2 regions of the Arthrobacter sp. NamB2 genome follow, and region 1 is predicted to be linked to the other one. Evidence: predicted binding sites of a transcription regulator. Region 1 holds the regulator's gene; the other holds the start of a gene.
What was found. The regulator LexA, encoded in region 1, represses DNA repair genes until DNA is damaged. The targets are predictions, from matches to a motif close to TCGAACANNTGTTCGA.

Region 1 (9,883 bases):
TCGTCAAGGTCAAGGTCATCGACCGCACGGCCCTGATCCTGGATATCTTCGCGCAGCACGCCAAGAGCCGTGAGGGCAAGGCCCAGGTCGAACTCGCGCAACTCGAGTACCTGCTGCCGCGCCTCCGTGGCTGGGGCGAGTCGATGTCACGCCAGGCCGGCGGTCAGGTGGGTAGCGCGAGCGCCGGCATGGGGTCGCGCGGCCCGGGTGAGACGAAGATCGAGCTCGACCGTCGGAAGATCCGCACACGCATGGCCAAGCTGCGGCGTGAGATCGCGGAGATGAAGCCGGCGCGTGAGACCAAGCGCTCCAACCGGCGTCGCAACCAGGTGCCTTCGGTCGCGATCGCGGGTTACACGAACGCCGGCAAGTCCTCGCTGCTCAACCGGCTGACCGATGCCGGCGTCCTGGTCGAGAACGCGCTGTTCGCGACCCTGGATCCGACGATCCGCAAGGCGGAGACACCGGATGGGATCGGCTACACGCTGGCCGACACCGTCGGTTTCGTCCGGTCACTTCCTACCCAGTTGGTCGAGGCCTTCCGCTCGACGCTCGAGGAGGTTGCCGACGCGAACCTGATCCTTCATGTCGTCGACGCGTCCCACCCTGATCCCGAGGGGCAGATCGCTGCCGTGCGGGCAGTTCTGACCGAGGTCGATGCGCGCAAGGTGCCCGAGATCATCGTGCTGAACAAGGCGGACGCAGCCGACCCGTTCGTCATCGAGCGGCTGCGCCAGCGCGAACCGCGTTCCGTCGTCGTCTCCGCGCGTACCGGAGCCGGCCTGACCGAGCTCCGGCAACTGATCAGCACGAACATCCCGCGACCGGGCGTCAAGCTGGACCTCATCGTGCCCTACGCACATGGTGAGATCGTGAGCCGCCTGCACGAGGAGGACGTGGAGATCCTCGGCCTGGAGCATGTGGACGAGGGAACCCGCCTCGAGGTGATGGTCCGCGAGGGCCTGGCAGCGGAGCTGGAGCCGTACGTCCGGCATGAGTGACAGCGCGCGCTCCGGTGCTGCTCCCGCGGCGCCGGAGGCAGTGCGCCATTCCGCCGAGACCCGGCAGGCGCTCGAACTGCTCGATGCAGCGGTCGGCGCGATGGGCGGGGAGATGCGCGCCGGCCAGCATGAGATGGTGCGGCAGGTCAGCGAAGCCATCCGCTCGGGCGATCACCTGCTCGTCCAGGCCGGCACCGGCACGGGCAAGTCGCTCGCGTACCTCGTCCCGCTGATCGTGCATGCCATGGAGAGCGACAGGCCCTCGGTCGTCTCGACCGCGACACTCGCGCTGCAGGCCCAGATCGTCGGACGGGACCTCCCGCGCCTGCTCGACGCCGTGCTTCCCGCCCTCGCGCGCCCGGTCGACGTCGCACTGCTGAAGGGACGCTCGAACTACGTGTGCGTCCACAAGACCGGGGGTGGCTTCCCCGAGGAGGACGCGCCCGACGCACTCTTCAGCATGGGCGAGGACGCAACGCCCCATCCCTCTCCGGCCTCTTCGGCGGCGGGAGTCGGAGGGCCTGCATCTGCGCTGGGTCGGGAAGTGGTCCGGTTGCGGGAGTGGGCGGACGAGACGACGACGGGGGACCGTGACGACCTCGTGCCCGGCGTGAGCGACCGCGCATGGCGCCAGGTCTCCGTATCGAGCATGGAGTGCCTCGGCGCTGCCCGCTGTCCTGTGGCCCAGGAGTGCTTCAGTGAGAAGGCACGGGCAGCCGCCGCGGACGCGGACATCATCATCACCAATCACGCGATGCTCGCCATCAGCGCCTTCGAGGGTCTCGCCGTCCTGCCCGAGTACGACGTCGTCGTCATCGATGAGGCGCACGAACTCCACGACCGTGTCACGGGTGCCGTGTCGGGGCAACTTTCGGCTTCCATGGTCGCTGCCGCCGCCACCGCTCTGCGCCGCCACGCCTCCATCACCACCGGCGCCCTCGACACGGCTGCCGCCGCGTTCGAGGCCGCGTCCGAGTCGGTGCCGACCGGACTGCTGGCCGGAGCTCTGCCGGACGACCTCGAGCAGGCCCTGGCGCAGGTGCGTGATGCCGCCCGTGCAGCGCTTTCGGACACGAAGACCGACAGCAAGTCCGAGGCCGACGCCGACGGTGGCCGGCAAGTCGCCCGCTCCCGCGTGACACTCGTCTTCGATCTCGCGGAGCGGATCCTCGCTGCCGGCGACCTCAACGAAGTGGTCTGGGCGTCGCGTGCCAGCGCGTTCACGCCGGGGTCCGGGTACGCCCAACCGGACGAGAGCGCGCCCGCGACCCTGAACGTCGCCCCGCTATCCGTCGCAGCGCGGCTGCGGGAGGGATTGTTCGAGGACCACACCGTGATCCTCACGTCGGCGACACTCGCGATCGGGTCGGAGTTCGGTCCTGTAGCCGGGTCGCTCGGTCTCAGCGGCGCCGGGGCGCCTGCCTGGACGGGAGTCGACGTCGGCAGCCCGTTCGACTACCCGCGGCAGGGCGTCCTCTACGTGGCGAAGGATCTTCCGAAACCCGAACGGGGGACGTCGGAGGCCCAGCTGGAGGAGCTGCTGACACTACTGAAGGCGTCGCGCGGGGGAGCACTGGGTCTGTTCTCCTCGAAGCGCGCGGCGGAGGAGGCCGCAGAGGCACTGCGCCCCAAGGTCGATTTCGAGATCCTGTGCCAGGGGGAGTCATCCCTCAGCGCCCTGGTGACGCAGTTCGCCGACGAACCGGACACGTGCCTGTTCGGGACGATGTCCCTGTGGCAGGGAGTCGATGTGCCCGGCTCGTCCTGCCGGCTCGTGATCATCGATCGCATCCCCTTCCCGCGCCCGGACGATCCACTCATGACAGCCCGCACCCGGGCTGTCGCCCGAAGCGGCGGCAACGGCTTCATGAGCGTCTCCGCCACGCATGCGGCGGTACGGCTCGCGCAGGGCGCGGGGCGCCTCATCCGGGCAACCGGGGACAAGGGCGTCGTCGCCGTGCTGGACAGCCGCCTCGCCACTGCCAGGTACGGCGGTTTCCTCCGCGCTGCCCTGCCGCCCTTCTGGGCGACGACGGACAGGGCCACGGTCACCGGGATCCTCGATCGGCTCTCGGCCCGCTGACGCCGGAGCCACCGGCCTCCCGGTTGCGGCAGCCGGATGCAGGCCGGCCGGCGCGCAGGAAGGCGCTGCAGCCGTATCGACCACGGCGGAGGGCTTGAGGGCAGGTGCTTCTCCTGCGCCCTACAACGCGCGCATCACCGAGACGACCTTGCCCATGATGCTCGCATGGTCGCCCAGGATGGGCTCGTAGCGGGTGTTCTGGGGCAGGAGCCAGGTGTGGCCGTCCCGCTGGCGGAAGGTCTTCACTGTGGCCTCGTCGTCGAGCAGGGCCGCGACGATGTCACCGTTCTGTGCGCTCTGCTGCCTGCGCACGACAACCCAGTCGCCGTCGCAGATGGCGGCATCGACCATGGAATCGCCGGAGACCTTCAGCATGAAGAGGTCGCCGTGGCCGACCAGTTGGCGAGGCAGGGGCATGACGTCCTCGACGACCTGCTCGGCGAGGATGGGCCCACCGGCCGCGATGCGGCCCACGAGTGGAACCATCGCGGTGTCGACGGCGACGTGGCGATCCGCCGCCACCTTCTCGCCTGCCGTCGAGCCCTCTGCGTCCGACGATGGCTCGTCGGCAAGCGTCAGCGGCAACAGCACCTCCATCGCTCGCGGCCGCTTCGGGTCACGCCGCAGGTAACCGAGGCGCTCGAGCTGTGACAACTGGTGGGTCACGCTCGACAGGCTGGCGAGGCCGACGGTGTCGCCGATCTCCCGCATCGAGGGCGGATAACCGTTGTCCGCGATCGAACGCTGGATGGTTTCGAGGATCGTCAGCTGGCGAGCGGACAGCCCTTTGGACACGGCGCGTCCACGCGGGCGACCGCGGCCCGCCGAGATGGGCGTGGGGTCGGCCGGAATGTCGGCGGTGTTCGATTTCTTCCGGTCGGCCGGTGTTGCTTCCGCCACTGTTGAGCCTTTCGCCTGGGACTGCGCATCCCGTCGTACCCGCCGCTCCGCTGCCGATGGAGACGGAAGCCGGTTCTGTCAGAGGCGGGTGGTTGTCTGAGGTACATCACCGGCGGAGAGGCGCCTCACGAGCCCAGTCTTCCGGTGGTGTTCCGTGCTCTTCACGCTAGGACACGCGGAGGCAGTTATCAAACATATGTTCGAGCGAGTCTCGACAACGGTCGTTCGTGAGTGCTAGAAATAGGCAGAGCAGAATTAGAATGTGTGTTCGACCCGGAGGTTCCTCCGCGACGGATCATTCGAAGGAAAGAAGGATGGGTAATGGCTGAAGCACCAGTACTGCAGGGCAGCACGGCGCTGTGGGCCCAGGCGACCGCTCCGCGAGAGGTCCGCCTCCGGCTCGTCACCGCCTTCGACCAGTCCTCGGGCGGCCACTCCGTCCACACAGGGTCCGACAGCCCAGCAGAGGCGTCGCCGTCCTACCGCACCTCCACGCAGCGGAGTGCACCTGGTCCCCTGACCCTGACGAGGCGGGGGCGCCTGCTCCTGGTCGGTCTGCCGATCGCGCTGGGGGTGGCAGTCCTGATCCTCCTCGGTGCCTTTCTGACATCCCAGGCCCAGGCGGGGGAGTCGGCTCCAGCGTCGACAGCCACGGTGGAGGTGAATCTCGCGGCAGGCGAGACGCTGTGGGACCTCGCGGTGCAGTACGCCCCGCACCGGGATCCGCGTGCCGTGGTCGCCGAGATGGTGGAGCTCAACGACCTGCGCAGTTCCGTCGTCCGGGCGGGCCAGAGCATCTCGGTGCCCTCGGAGTCGTCGCAGGGCTGAATATCGGCGTACTACCCAATCGGGCGTCGATGCTCTCCCGGTCATGGAACGAGCAAGCAGCCTGCGTCATTAGCTGAGGAAGATGCCATCGCTTAAACTCGGGGAGTGCCTTCCTCCGTCGACGCCCTAGCAAACCTCCCCCTCCGCGATGATCTCGTCGGGCTGCACCCCTACGGCGCTCCGCAACTGGACGTCCCCGTCCTGCTCAACGTCAACGAGAACACGCACGGCGTGCCGGCCGATGTTCATGCCGCCATCGTGGAAGCAGTCGCCGAGGCCACGCGGGGATTGAACCGGTACCCGGACCGTGAATTCTCGGAACTCCGCAAGAACCTCGCGGACTACCTGGGACACGGACTGACGCCCGATCAGTTATGGGCAGCCAACGGGTCGAACGAAGTCCTCCAGCAGGTTCTTCAGGCCTTCGGTGGACCAGGGCGCACCGCTATCGGGTTCCCGCCCACGTACTCGATGTACCCGCTCCTGGCCAGTGGAACCGGGACCCGGTATGTCACCGCGGAGCGCAGCGCGTCTTATGCAATGACACCAGAGGCCACTGCAGCAGCGGTTCGAGAGTCTGCAGCGAACATCGTCTTCCTGTGCTCGCCGAACAATCCGACGGGTACAGCGTTGGATCTCGATGTCATCGAGGCGGCCTACGACGCCGGCCAGGACGCCCGGGCCATCATCATCGTGGACGAGGCCTACGGCGAGTTCTCGCAGGCGGGGAAGCCGAGTGCACTGACTCTTCTTCCTGGACGCCCCCGGCTGCTGGTGTCGCGGACCATGAGCAAGGCGTTCGCGCTGGCCGGTGCGAGGATCGGCTACCTCGCGGCTGCTCCGGAGGTAGCAGACGCCCTTCGTCTTGTCCGCCTGCCGTACCACCTGTCGGCCATCACCCAGGCGACAGCGAATGCAGCGCTCACCCACGCGGATACGCTGCTGTCGAATGTCGAGGCGATCAAGGTCCAGCGTGACCGCATCGTGCGGGAGCTCACGGCCCTCGGACTCTCGCCCGCTCCCTCGGACGCCAACTTCGTGTTCTTTTCCGGCCTCGATGACCCGCGTCGGATCTGGGAGGGGCTGCTGGACGCCGGCGTTCTCATTCGGGACGTCGGCATCCCGGGCTCCCTCCGGGTCACCGCGGGAACAGAACGGGAGACCACGGTGTTCCTGACCGCGTTGACCAAGCTGCTCCAGGTCGCCCGGTAGGGCTGTCCGGCCGGCTCGTCTCCTAGACTTGGAGCAGAGGGCGGCCGAGGCCCTGACCAGCCCACCCGCCCGACGAACGTGTGACCGCGCCTGCTCGACCGGCAGCGCACCGAAGGAATGCAATGACAGTTGATGCCGCCCGCGGCCGTACGGCCCGCATCGAGCGTGTGACGAGCGAATCCAGTGTCCTCGTCGAACTCGACCTCGACGGTACGGGCGTGTCCTCGATCGACACCACCGTGCCGTTCTACGACCACATGCTCACCGCCCTGTCGAAGCACTCGCTCATCGACCTGACCATCAGGTCCTCGGGCGACACCCACATCGATGTCCACCACACCGTCGAGGACACGGCCATCGCCATCGGCGAGGCCCTCCGGCTCGCGCTGGGCACGAAGGCCGGGATCCGTCGGTTCGGCGAGGCCACCGTCCCCCTGGACGAGGCTCTGGCGAACGCCGTCGTCGACATCTCCGGACGCCCGTTCCTCGTGCACGGCGGCGAGCCGGCGGGGCAGGAGTACCACCTGATAGGGGGTCACTTCACGGGCTCCCTGACGCGTCACGTCTTGGAGGCCCTCGCCCTGCACGCACAGATCTGCCTGCACGTGACCGTCATCGCGGGTCGGGATCCGCACCACATCGTCGAAGCCCAGTTCAAGGCACTCGCTCGGGCCCTGCGCGCAGCAGTGGAACCGGACCCGAGGGTCGAGGGCATTCCGTCCACGAAGGGGGCGCTATGAGTACGCGGACCGTGACCGTCCTGGACTATGGGTCCGGCAACGTGAGGTCGGTCGTCCGTGCACTCGAGCACGTCGGCGCCGACGTGGTCCTGAGCGCCAAGCGCGACGATGTCCTCAACGCCGACGGCCTGCTCGTACCCGGTGTGGGGGCTTTCGCTGCTGTGATGAAGGGCCTGAAGGACGTCGACGCGCTGCGCATGATCGGTCGCAGGGTCGCCGGCGGGCGTCCGGTCCTCGGGATCTGCGTCGGGCTGCAGGTGCTGTTCGACGAGGGTGTCGAGCACGGCGTCCGCACGCCGGGCATGGGGGAATGGCCAGGGACCGTCGAGCGGTTGAAGGCCGACGTCGTTCCGCACATGGGCTGGAACACGGTGAAGGCGCCCGAGGACACCGTCCTGTTCGACGGTATCGGTGACGAGCGCTTCTACTTCGTGCACTCCTACGGGGTGCAGGACTGGTCCTTCGACGTGACGCAGCCCGCCATGAAGCCTCCGCAGGTCACCTGGTCCGACCACGGAGGCCCCTTCATCGCGGCCGTCGAGAACGGTCCCCTCAGCGCCACCCAGTTCCACCCGGAGAAGTCGGGCGATGCAGGTGCCCAGCTGCTGAGGAACTGGATCGAGGGCCTGAAGTGACGCGATGCTGAGTCTCGTGCTGATGGGGGTGGCAGGGCTCCTCATCGGTGGGGCGTTCTCCCTTCGCAGCCAGGAGTTCCCCCTGTGGGTATGGATCGCCTTCCTGGCTCTGGCCGGTCTCGCACTGCTTGCCGCCTACCTGTTCACACTGTCCGGCGAGTAGCCGGACCCGCCCCGACGTCACGACACCGCGGCTCCGGCCGCCCGTACGAAAGCAGATCATGAGCCTTACCGAAACACCCACGCTCGAACTCCTCCCCGCCGTCGACGTAGCCGATGGGCAGGCTGTCCGCCTCGTGCAAGGCGAGGCTGGCAGTGAGACCAGTTACGGCGATCCGCTCGACGCGGCGCTGGCCTGGCAGGAGGACGGAGCAGAGTGGGTGCACCTCGTGGACCTGGATGCAGCTTTCGGCCGGGGCTCGAACCAGAAGTTGCTCGAACGGGTCGTCAAGCACCTCGACATCAAGGTCGAGCTCTCCGGCGGAATCAGGGACGATGCTTCCCTCGACGCCGCGCTGGAACTCGGCGCCACGCGGGTCAACCTCGGGACGGCTGCTCTCGAGAATCCCGAATGGACCGAGCTCGCCATCGCCCGCTACGGCGACGCCGTCGCAGTCGGGCTCGACGTCCGCGGGACCACTCTCGCGGCCCGGGGCTGGACCGAGGAGGGTGGCGACCTGTGGGAGGTCCTGCAGCGCCTCGAGGACGCCGGCTGTGCCCGCTATGTCGTCACCGACGTGACCAAGGACGGAACCCTCAAGGGCCCCAACCTCGCACTCCTGAGGGAGGTCCTCTCGAAGACAACCCGACCCGTCGTCGCCTCGGGCGGTATCTCGAGCCTCGATGACATCGCCGCCCTGCGCGAGCTCGTGCCGCAGGGTCTCGAGGGAGCTATCGTCGGCAAAGCGCTGTACGCCGGGGCGTTCACCCTGCCGCAGGCACTCGACGTGGCAGGGCTGCCCGGCGCGGACGCGTGACCGGCAGGCAGCTTCCCGCTCACATCGCGGCGGCGCTGGCGGGCAACACCGCTGACTCCGCAGGCCGGCCGTGGGCCGGCCGCGACCTGTCCGGTCCGGACAACCCGCTGCACAGCTTCGACGACGACGACGGCGCGGCCAACCCGCAGCTCATCGCGGCCCTGGCCGGACTGCTGGCGGCTGCCGACGAGCCCGGCGCGCCCGAGAAAGCCGTCCTCACCGCCCTGAAGGCAGCCCGGGTGTTCATTCCCATCGTCGCCCAGGTGGCCCGGGCGGCGGAGACCCATGCCGGGCTGACGGCAGACAAGGAAGCCGATATGGCCCTGGTCACGCTGACGGCGCCCGATGGTCGGAAGGCGCTGCCGGTCTTCTCATCGACGCAGGCGCTCGAGCGCTGGCATCCGGACGCGCGACCGGTCGCCGCCTACGCGGCGCGGGCTGCACTCGCCGCCGTCGCCGAGGACGCTGAACTCATGGTGCTCGATCCGGGAGCAGATCTCACCTTCGTGGTCCGGCGCCCGGCCCTGTGGGCCCTGGCGCAACAGGTCGACTGGACTCCGTCCTACGAGGATCGGGCTCTGGCGTCACTCGTCGAGGTGGCGGCGCGAGGAGAGGAACGCATCCTCTCCCTGGCCCTGCGGCCAGCCGCAGGCGTTCGCACCCGCTCGGCCGACGGTAGCATTGCCTCCGGCGGAGGACCCGGTCCGGAACTGCGGATGGACCTCCAGCTCCAGGGCGGGCTCTCGCCCGAGGAGGTGCGCGACGCCGTCTCGTCCTTCCGTACGAGACTGCTCGCCATTCCCGAATTCGTCGAACGGGTCGACTCGCTCGATATCAAACTCACCCGCTGACGGAGGCGTCGGCGGAGAAAGACTGGCCGTGAACTTCGCCGTATACCGGGATCTGCTGCGCATCCGCTCCGTTCGCATGCTGTTGATCGTCGGCATGATCGCCCGCTTCCCCCACTCCGCAGCGGGTGTCCTACTGACACTGCACGTCGTGCAGACCCTCGATCGAGGCTACGCCGAAGCGGGTGCCGTCGCTGCCGTCGTCACCATCGGTATCGCCGTCGGAGCTCCCTGGCGCGGGCGGCGGATCGACACGGTCGGGCTGCGTCGGGCGCTCATCCCGTCCGTCGTCGCCGAAGCGGCCATCTGGTCGATCGCCCCACACCTGTCCTACCAGTGGCTCCTCGTCGCGGCACTCGTCGGCGGGCTCTTCACCCTTCCGGCGTTCTCCGTCATCCGGCAGGCGCTCGGCGTGTTGGTGGAGGGCGACCGGCGTCGCACGGCCTTCACCCTCGACGCCATCTCCACCGAGGTCATCTTCATGGCCGGGCCGGCGGTCGGTGTCGTGTTGGCGACGCAGGTGTCGACCGTGCTCGGACTGACACTCGTCGGGCTCGCCACGGCATCTGCCGGCCTCTTCCTGATGTGGTTCAATCCGCCGACCCGCTCGGGGCAGCGTCCCGACGGGGGAACGGTGCCGGCTGCGGCGCCCTCAGGAG
Region 2 (9,883 bases), on a different contig from region 1:
CCAGTTCCGCCCCGGCACGGATGAAGCTGCGGATGTACTCCTCGACGAGGCGGGCGGACTCGTCGTCCAGGCCGTCGAGCGGTACCTGCCGGAGGCGCTCGAAGAGTGCGCGGTTGAGCTTGATGTTGTCCTCGTGCTCGGCGAGGCGCGGAGCGATCTGCTGTTCGAGCGCCTGGATCGCCTCGGTCGCGTGGCTGACCGAATTGCTGAAGAAGACGCGGGAGACGCGGTCAAGCGTTCTCCCGGCCCGCTCGAGCGCGATCAGCGTGTTCTCGAAGCTGGGCGCCTCGGCGGAATCCGTAATGCCGTCGATCTCGGCGAGGTGTTCAGCGAATCCGGCATCGAAGGCAGGCAGGTAGTGCTCGTCGCGGATCGCTTCGAAGGGCGGCAGCTGGTAGTCGAGGCCACTGGGCTCGAGGAAGGGGTTGCTCATGGGAACCAACTTTTGCACGTTGTCATGCCTTCATGCAGCACCACGATCATACGACCGCGCTCGTCAGTCCACGGAGGTGGAGCCTGCAGGCGCCCTGCCCTGCCGATTCCGGTCGCGCACCCAGTAGCCCGCCACGGTAGTCGCGGTGCTCAGCACGGCGAGCACGACGCCGATGCGGGTGTGCGCCAGGCGCACGCCTCTGCCCGCAAGCTTCTCTCCGTAGCGATAAACGACCCGCTCCATGCCGATCGTCCCGACGGCGGTCGACCCGAGGAGCGCGACGGTCGCGAGGGCGAGGACGACTGGATGGCGTCGGAGTCCGGTGCGTGATCGGGTCTCGCTAGCTGCTTCCACCCCGGCTGCATCCGGCCCGACCGCCTTCGGCTGCGGTTCCTCGACCGGTGCACAGCCGCTGGGTCCGGACGCCTTCCGGCTCTTCAGGACGTGCATCCCGTAGAGGGCGCTGGAGGCGATGATGCCGGCCTTCACGCCCGCTCGGATTCTTCGGTCTCTCGTGTAGTCGGGCAGGGCGTACCAGAGCGCTATCCCGAGTCCGGAGACGAAGTCAGGCAGGGCAGGGGGAGTGATGGCGGCCTTCATGCGTCGACCCTACGTAGCTCCCCGCGCCAGCACATCCGCCGTGGTGCTGATTCACAAGTACTCCTTGAGGGGGACGGAGCTGGGACACGGGTAAGGGGCACTGCGCGGCGGTGCTGTTCGTGGTGTCGGTACCTTTTTTGCTGCCCGAGGGCCTTCTGCCGTGCGGCTGCACGAGCTCACGCTCTTCCCGTTCCAGGGCTGCATGGCGAGTCGCTTCGGCGTCGGAATAGGGCTTGTGGTGAGGCCTGTGAGCAGAAGCAAGTGGATGCACCCCGAGGAGATGGGACAGAATGCGGTCATGGACATCACTGACAACGGACCCAACCCCAACGCGTTCGATATCGAGAGCGCGACGACCGAGAACGACAACTACCGCCGCGTCGCCTGGACGGGCAAGCACCTGCAGGTGACGCTCATGTCGATCGAACCCGGTGGTGCGATCGGCCTCGAGGTGCACCACGGAACCGACCAGTTCCTGCGCGTCGACGCAGGAAAGGGCCGCGCGAAGATGGGGCCCTCGAAGGATGATCTCTCGTTCGAGCAGGACGTCGAGGATGGCTGGAGCATCCAGGTGCCCGCCGGCACGTGGCACGACGTCGAGAACACCGGCGACGAACCATTGCGCCTGTACGCGATCTACGCACCGACCCACCACGCGCAGGGCATCGTGCAGCAGACGCCGGAGGATGCCGAGAAGGACGAGGAGCAGGGCCTCGACGAACCGCCGTCGTGGGTCGAGGAAGTCGACGACAAAGGCGAAGAGTCCGCCTGAGCCGCTCCGTCGTGAGCGACTGCCGATAGTTCAGCAGGAACAGGAAGAGGGGTACGCCCGCTACAGGGCGTACCCCTCTTTCACGGACTCGACAAGGCAAGTTCTCCCTGTCGGGGTTCCGTCATGTCACGCCAGCCGGTGCGAACGGCTCTCCGGATGTGTTCTACAGGCCGCGCTCGCGGACCGTACCGGGTTCAGCGTGGCCTCGCCCCGGCGTGCTGTCGGGCGAGTTCGGCCAACGTGTCGTCCACGCCGTCGTCCTGGAACTCCCCGAACTTGCGCTCTGCCGCGGTCCGCAGCAGGAAATCGGCGATCGCGGGATTCTTCGGGAGCAGGGACCCGTGAAGATAGCTGGCCACGATGTTCTTGTAGCGAGCGCCCTCATGCTTCTCCTCGGCGTTGTTGCCCGCACCCTTGATCACGGTTGCCAGGGGCTTCAGCCCGTCGCCCAGATAGGTCTGGCCGCTGTGGTTCTCGTAGCCGTGGATCTCGCCGAACTCCTCGCTGGTGGCGACGACATTGCCGATCAGCCTCTTTGCACCGCCTCGCGTCTCGAGGTCCAGCACGCCGATGCCGGGGATCTCCGTGCCGTCGTGCGTGCGGAAGACGTTGCCGAAGAGCTGGTACAGGCCGCAGATGAGGAGCATCGGCGTGCCGTCCTCGGCGAGCCCGCGCAGCGCGGGAGCGATGGCCTGCAGGTCGTCCTGGATGACGATCTGTCCGCTGTCCTGGCCACCACCGCCGATGACGAGGTCGACGTCGTCCGGAAAGGGATCGCCGGCATTGTGCTCGAGGATCTCCGCACCGTAGCCGCGCCAGGCGAGGCGCTGCTTGAGCACGAGCACGTTGCCGTAGTCGCCGTAGATGTTCATCTCGCGGGGGTACAGCTGCAGGATGCGCAGCGATCCCTTGGCGGGATCCGCGGGGGCTTCGCTCAGTGCGCTGGCGGACGGGGCGTCGCTCATCAGGACACCACCTCGACTTTCGTGATCTTCGAGAGCTCGCGGCGTACCGCAAGCATGGCCGTGTAGGTGCAGAAGATCCGCTTCGGACGTCCTTCCGAGCCTCGGACGAACTGCTTGAGGGCATCCGCGATGTCGGGCTCGACGGCGCCCACGCGGACGTCGTCGTACTTCAGCCTCAGAGCCATGTCGTATGCACGGACCCCGCTGACGACGTCGACGCCGCCGAGGCCCAGCGAGTCGAAGTCGACATCCCAGAGCCAGGACATGTCACGACCGTCGGCATAGTTGTCATTGATCGCGATCATGGTGGCGCATCCGGCGGGGTCGAAGGACTTCAGGCCCAGCCTGAACCCGCTGGGGTTCTTCACGAGCACGAGTTCGAGGGCCTGGCCGTCGACGACGAGGCTCTCGCCCCGACCGAAGGCGGGCTCCACGGCAGCCAGGGACGCGAAGAGCCTCGAGGTGTCAGCCGATTGACCCAGGACGGCCCGCGCGGCCGCGAGGGCAGCCGCGGCGTTGAAGATGTTGTAGACCCCACGCAGGCGCAGGTCGGTGCGCGTCATGGTGCCGTCCACCTCGAATTCCGCCGAGTTCCCGTCGACGGACCGGAGCACGACGTCGGCCGGAAGCGCGGAGGCGGGCGCAGTTCCCGCTTCGCCCCGCAGCTCGTCGTCGTTGGGGAAGGTGCTGCGGAGAGAGGCGTCGAGGCCGAAGTAGGCGACCTCGGCCGTGGTGATCGACGACGCCAGGGCTGCGACGCGTGGGTCCTCGCGATTGAGGACGACAGTGCCGGTCGTCGCCAGAGCGATGCGCTCCAGCAGGCGTGTCGTCGCATCGATCTCGCCGAAGCGGTCCAGCTGGTCGCGCAGCACGTTCAGGAGCAGGGAGTACCGCGGCGGCACGAGCTTCACGAAGTGCACGGCGTGGGCCTCGTCCAGTTCGAGGACGGCGACGTCGGCCTTCAGCCGCCCGCGCCAGTCGACCTCACCCAGCAGCGCAGCGGCGACGCCGCGCGTGAAATTGCTGCCCGTGCGGTTCGTGAAGACGGTCAGGCCCTGGCCCTCGAGCAGTTCCACCACCATCTTGGTCGTGGTCGTCTTCCCGTTGGTCCCGCTGACGACGACGACGCCGTGGGGGACGGTGGAGAGGGCGCGGCCCATGAAGCCGGGATCGAGGCGCTCGACGACGAGGCCAGGGAGGGCGGAGCCGCCGCCGCGCAGGCGGGAGGCGATGCGCACGGCCTTGCCCACGAGGACTGGTAGGGGATTCATGCCTACAAATTATCGCAGGCCCACCGTCCTTCCCGGGACCCGACGGGGAGGCACTGCTCACGCCCGCCGGGCACGGGGGGGCGAAACCACTAGAATCGGGGGATGACCTCCCCGTCCTTCTCGGCTCCGCCGCCCCTCGGCAACGACGCGTCCGACGCCGCGTCGCCTGCCGCTTCACCCGCCGCTCCGCGCGGCGCTTCAGCCGTCAGCGAGGCGTATCGTCCAGCGGCGGATCGTTCGGCGGCGGATCGTTCGGCGGGGCGTTCGGCGGATCGTTCGGCGGGGCGCCACGAGCGAAACGTCGTCGTCGGTGTCCTTGCCGTGCAGGGCGACGTGCGGGAGCACATCGCGACCATCGTGTCCCTCGGGGCTCGTGCCGTGCCTGTTCGCCGCGCAGCGGAGCTCGCGGACATCGATGGCCTGATCATCCCTGGAGGCGAATCGACGACGATCGACAAACTCACCCGGACGTTCGGGCTGGTCGAGCCGCTGCGCGAGCTGATCGCGGGTGACCTGCCCGTCTACGGTTCGTGCGCGGGAATGATCATGCTGTCCGACGTCGTCGCTGATCCGTCGACCGACCGGCTCGGCCATCCGCAGCAGACCTTCGGCGGCCTCGACATGGTGGTCCGTCGGAATGCCTTCGGGCGGCAGCGCGAGTCCTTCGAGACGGACCTCGATTTCGCGGGCCTCGCCACCACCGGGAGTGCTGCCGCAGAGGACCCCGTGCGGGCCGTCTTCATCCGTGCTCCCTGGGTCGAAAAGGTTGGGGAGGACGTCGAGGTGCTTGCCCAGGTGCCCGCCGCGGAGACGCCGCAGGCCGGGCCTTCGGAGGGCGGGGGCACCGACTTGGCGCCGGTCGCTAGAATTGTCGCAGTGCGTTCAGGGAACCTGCTGGCCACGAGTTTCCACCCGGAGGTCACGGGTGAGCGGCGGGTCCACGAACTGTTTATTCGGATGATCAGAGGAGAAGCGTAGGCATGTCGGGGCACTCTAAGTGGGCAACAACCAAGCACAAGAAGGCCGCGATCGATGCGAAGCGGGCCAAGTCCTTCGCCAAACTGATCAAGAACATCGAGGTCGCCGCGCGCGCCGGTGGCCCCGACGTCGCCGGTAACCCGGGTCTCGAGCTCGCCGTCTCGAAGGCGAAGAAGACCTCCGTCCCCATCGACAACATCAACCGCGCGGTGAAGCGCGGAGCCGGTTTGCTCGGCGAGGCCGTGGACTACCAGACGATCATGTACGAGGCGCGCGGGCCGCAGGGCTCGGCCCTCCTGATCGAGTGCCTCACGGACAACAAGAACCGCGCAGCGTCCGAGGTTCGCCTTGCGATCAGCCGCAACGGCGGAACCATCGCCGATCCCGGTTCGGTCGCATACCTGTTCGCCCGGAAGGGTGTCGTCACTCTGCCGAAGAACGGGCTGACGGAGGACGAGCTGCTCATGTCCGTGCTGGACGCCGGTGCCGACGAGGTGAAGGAGTCGACCGAGACCTTCGAGATCATTTCCGAGCCCCAGGACCTGCGTGCAGTGGTCGAAGCGCTCGACGAGAGCGGCATCGAGTACGACACCGACGAGGTCGAGTTCGTGCCGTCCCTGCAGGTGGACCTCAACGCCGACGGCGGGCGCAAGTTCCTGAAGCTCGTGGACGCCCTCGAGGAGCTCGACGACGTGCAGAACGTCTACTCGAACGCGAACCTCTCGGACGAGATCCTGGCCGAGCTAGAGAACGACGACTGACATCGCTTCCCTCGGCACGCCTGCAGCCCGGTGGGTTCGGGTGACCCCGTGACCTATCGCGTGATGGGCGTGGACCCGGGCCTCACGCGCTGCGGCCTCGCCGTCGTCGACATCGAGCCGAACCGCCGCTCCACGCTCGTCGCGGTCGGCGTGGTCGGCACAGAGGCCGGCAGGAGCCTCGACGAGCGGCTCCTGGTCATCTCGGAAGCGGTCGACACCTGGCTGGACCTGCACGAACCGCAGGTGCTCGCCGTCGAGCGCGTGTTCAGCCAGCTCAACGTCAGTACCGTCATGGGCACGGCGCAGGCGTCCGGGGTCGTGATCGTCTCCGCCGCACGGCGGGGAATCCCGGTGGCACTGCATACCCCGACAGAGGTGAAGGCAGCGGTGACGGGCAACGGCCAGGCCGACAAGGCAGCCGTCACGAAGATGGTCACGAAGATCCTCCGGCTCGACACCGCACCCCGGCCGGCCGACGCCGCCGATGCGCTGGCCCTGGCCATCACGCACGCCTGGCGCAGGGGAGTGGGACTGCAGGGCGCCGCCGCCTCCGCGGTATCGGGTGGAACGGTCACGTCGGCGCAGCGTGTCTGGGCGGAAGCCGAAGCTCGCGCACGACGCCGCTAGCGCCGGCCTGCTGCTCGCAGCGACACCGCCTGCGCGGCTCGCCGCACGGAATTCAGGCACGTAGTCCGCTACGCGTCCGCGCGCGGCGGCGCCCCCTTCCGGTGTGGCGGCTCGATCGAACAACCTCGCGCCGGTACCGTTGGGCAATAGAACATGTGTTCGACGCCGGCGGCAGTCCGGCTATCCCGACCAGCAAGCGCCTTGGAGCACATCATGATCAGTTCCCTGCGCGGAACAGTGACCCACGTGGGCCTGCATTCCGCCGTCATCGACGTCAACGGCTTCGGCATGCAGGTGCAGGCGACACCGCAGACCCTCGCGGGCCTGCGGGTCGGTGAGCAGGCGTCGGTCGCCACGGCGATGATCGTCCGCGAGGACTCGATGACGCTCTTCGGCTTCGAGGACGCGGAACAGCGGGAGGTGTTCGAGACGCTCCTGGCCGTGAGCGGCGTCGGGCCACGCCTCGCCCTCGCCGTCCTCGCCGTCCACGCACCCGACGCCATCCGTATCGCGGCGTCGTCCGGTGACGACAAGGCGTTCAGCAAGGTGCCCGGGATCGGGCCGAAGGGTGCCCGTCGTATCGTGCTCGAGCTGGCAGGGAAGCTGGTGCCCCTCGAATCCAAGCCCGGGGCGGAACAGCAGACGTGGCAGGGCCAGGTCCTCACCGCGATGATGGGCCTCGGCTGGTCCGAGAAGGACGCCGGGGCAGCGATCGACGCAGCCGTGGCTGATGCTCCGGAGGTCGCCGCCACCGGCGACGTCGGACAGATCCTGAAACTGACGCTCCGACGGCTCGGCCAGGACGGCGCGCGGAGTTCCGTCCGCCCGCAGGCGATCCGATGACGGACCAGCACCCCGACGACGCACCGCTCGTGGCCGCGGCTGCGGATCCGGAGGACCGGGCCGTCGAGGCGGCCCTGCGGCCCAAGAACCTCGACGACTTCGTCGGCCAGAAGCGGGTACGCCGGCAACTGTCGCTGGTACTGGAGGCCTCGCGTCTGCGCGGACGCAGCGCGGACCACGTCCTCCTGTCCGGCCCTCCAGGTCTCGGGAAGACGACGCTCGCGATGATCATTGCCGCGGAGATGAATGCGCCCCTCCGCATCTCGTCGGGCCCTGCGATCCAGCACGCCGGGGACCTCGCGGCGATCCTCTCCTCCCTGACCGAGGGAGAGGTGCTCTTCCTCGACGAGATCCACCGCATGTCACGGCCCGCGGAGGAGATGCTGTACATGGCGATGGAGGACTTCCGCGTCGACATCATCGTCGGCAAGGGTCCCGGCGCAACGGCGATCCCGCTGGAATTGCCGCCCTTCACCCTTGTCGGCGCGACGACCCGCGCGGGGCTCCTGCCGGGGCCGCTCCGGGACCGCTTCGGCTTCACGGGCCACCTCGAGTTCTACTCCACGGAGGAGCTCGAGCTGGTGCTCCGCCGCTCCGCGATGCTGATGGACATGAAGGTCAACTCGGCCGCCTTCGCCGAGATCGCCGGCCGATCACGAGGTACGCCGCGAATCGCCAACCGGCTGCTCCGGCGCGTCAGGGACTGGGCTCTGGTGCACGGCATGGAACTCATCGACGCGCGAGCGGCGAGTGCCGCGCTCGACATGTACGAGGTGGATGCTCGCGGCCTGGACCGTCTGGACCGTTCCGTCCTCACCGCGCTGATCACCAAGTTCAACGGGGGACCGGTGGGCCTGTCGACGCTCGCGATCGCCGTCGGCGAGGAACCGGAGACGGTCGAGACGGTCGCTGAGCCCTACCTCGTCCGCGAAGGAATGCTCGGACGCACGCCGCGCGGCCGGATCGCGACAGCAGCCGCGTGGAAGCACCTCGGACTCGTAATGCCTCCGAACGTCGCTGCCGCCATGCCGGAGGACCTGTTCTCCGTCGCGCCGGAAGACCTGCTGGGAACGGAAACAAGTCTTGACAGTTGGGCACAGCCGGACTCCTGACGCAGGAGCGCTCAGGATTCCCCTTTAGACTGGTGTCTCACGATGTGTGCCGGGGCACAGTCCTGCCGCCCACACCCAGTCCCAGGAACGGATTTTTCTAGTGCTTGCACATGTAGTCGCCCAGACCGCCTCCGGAGATGGACAGTCATTCGACATCTTCTCCCTCCTGCTGCCGCTGGCGCTGGCCTTCCTGATCTTCACCATGTTCCGCAGGCAGCGGAAAGCGCAGCAGCAGGTGAAGGAGATGCGCACGCAGATGGAGCCCGGCACGGAGGTCATGACGCAGTTCGGACTCTTCGGCACGATCGTCTCCATCGATCAGGAGAACAACAAGGCCGTCCTCGAGCTCTCGCCCGGTACGCACGCGACGGTGCACACACAGGCACTGTCCAAGGTGGTGCAGCAGGAATCCGCCGGTGCCGATGACAGCGTCGACGAAGACGCCATCGGGGCCACCACCGTCCCCGACGACGCCTCGTCGCTCGACGCCGACCGTAGGGTCGCTGATTCCTCCCCTGCCGGGACCCCTGCCGGAACCCCTGCCGGAACCACCGGCGGTTCTTCGAGCGTCGAGACGCCGGAGGAGACGCTCGAGCGGCTCGACCGTGAGCGGATCGCAGGCGAGAATCGCGAGGCGCGAGGCCCACGCGACCCCAAAGCAAACCCAGACAACTAGTATTTCCCGGGCTCCGGTACTCAGCGGGAGCCCGTCAGGACCAACCGGCGTACTCGACGCGCCAATGAATAAGGAAACCTCACCATGCCTCGTACCGGTCCCGGGACGGCGGCCAAGCGGACACTAGTCTGGCTGGGCGCATTGACAGCACTGCTCGCGATCCTGCTGGGGGCAGGATCCTACTGGAGCACCGCAAGTTGGAGCCCCCGCCTGGCCCTCGACCTCGAGGGCGGAACCCAGATGATCCTGGCACCTCGGGTCCAGGGCGGTAGCGAGATCACACCGGAACAGCTCGACCAGGCGGTGGAGATCATTCGCCAGCGCGTCGACGGCTCCGGTGTGGCCGAAGCCGAGATCAACACGCAGTCCGGTCAGAACGTCATCGTCTCCCTCCCCGGTACTCCGGACCCGGAGACCCGGGACCTGATCCAGGCGTCCGCGCAGATGGAGTTCCGCCCGGTGCTCGCCGGCGGACCAGGGCAGGCGCCTGCGGCGGAGACCCCGACCCCGGACGACCAGCTTCCCAAGCCCGCCGCGGAGCCGCAGAACGCGAGTGACCCCAACTGGATCACCCCTGAGCTCTACAAGGAATTCGAGGCACTCGACTGCCTCGATCCCGCTGCCCTGGAACCAGCGGAGGAGCCGGCTCCCGCCGACAAGCCGATGGTCGCCTGCGAACCCGACACGCAGGGCAAGTACATCCTCGGACCCGTCGAAGTTCCCGGCACCGACATCTCCACGGCCAGCTACGGCCTGCAGCGCAGCGCGCAGGGTCAGGCGCTCAACACCTGGGCCGTGAACATCGACTTCAATGACGAGGGCACCCGGACCTTCCGCGAGGTCAC

Region 2: the regulator LexA is predicted to act here: its motif matches at 6,555-6,570, upstream of ruvA (Holliday junction branch migration protein RuvA).

The regions. Positions count from the first base shown of each region.
Region 1 covers NZ_SZWI01000005.1:218,414-228,296, forward strand. Annotated here, with positions in the region: gene hflX (GTPase HflX) at 1-1,001, shown strand, start outside; gene FDK12_RS10915 (ATP-dependent DNA helicase) at 994-3,084, shown strand; gene lexA (transcriptional repressor LexA) at 3,205-3,915, opposite strand; gene FDK12_RS10925 (LysM peptidoglycan-binding domain-containing protein) at 4,306-4,812, shown strand; gene FDK12_RS10930 (histidinol-phosphate transaminase) at 4,918-6,024, shown strand; gene hisB (imidazoleglycerol-phosphate dehydratase HisB) at 6,147-6,764, shown strand; gene hisH (imidazole glycerol phosphate synthase subunit HisH) at 6,761-7,399, shown strand; gene FDK12_RS15075 (hypothetical protein) at 7,404-7,562, shown strand; gene priA (bifunctional 1-(5-phosphoribosyl)-5-((5-phosphoribosylamino)methylideneamino)imidazole-4-carboxamide isomerase/phosphoribosylanthranilate isomerase PriA) at 7,621-8,376, shown strand; gene FDK12_RS10950 (SseB family protein) at 8,373-9,227, shown strand; gene FDK12_RS10955 (MFS transporter) at 9,256-9,883, shown strand, end outside.
Region 2 covers NZ_SZWI01000004.1:71,673-81,555, reverse strand. Annotated here, with positions in the region: gene FDK12_RS09080 (M3 family metallopeptidase) at 1-433, opposite strand, end outside; gene FDK12_RS09075 (hypothetical protein) at 497-1,033, opposite strand; gene FDK12_RS09070 (cupin domain-containing protein) at 1,332-1,805, shown strand; gene FDK12_RS09065 (type 1 glutamine amidotransferase) at 2,000-2,770, opposite strand; gene FDK12_RS09060 (Mur ligase family protein) at 2,770-4,041, opposite strand; gene pdxT (pyridoxal 5'-phosphate synthase glutaminase subunit PdxT) at 4,144-5,019, shown strand; gene FDK12_RS09050 (YebC/PmpR family DNA-binding transcriptional regulator) at 5,022-5,780, shown strand; gene ruvC (crossover junction endodeoxyribonuclease RuvC) at 5,829-6,407, shown strand; gene ruvA (Holliday junction branch migration protein RuvA) at 6,621-7,250, shown strand; gene ruvB (Holliday junction branch migration DNA helicase RuvB) at 7,247-8,362, shown strand; gene yajC (preprotein translocase subunit YajC) at 8,463-9,038, shown strand; gene secD (protein translocase subunit SecD) at 9,123-9,883, shown strand, end outside.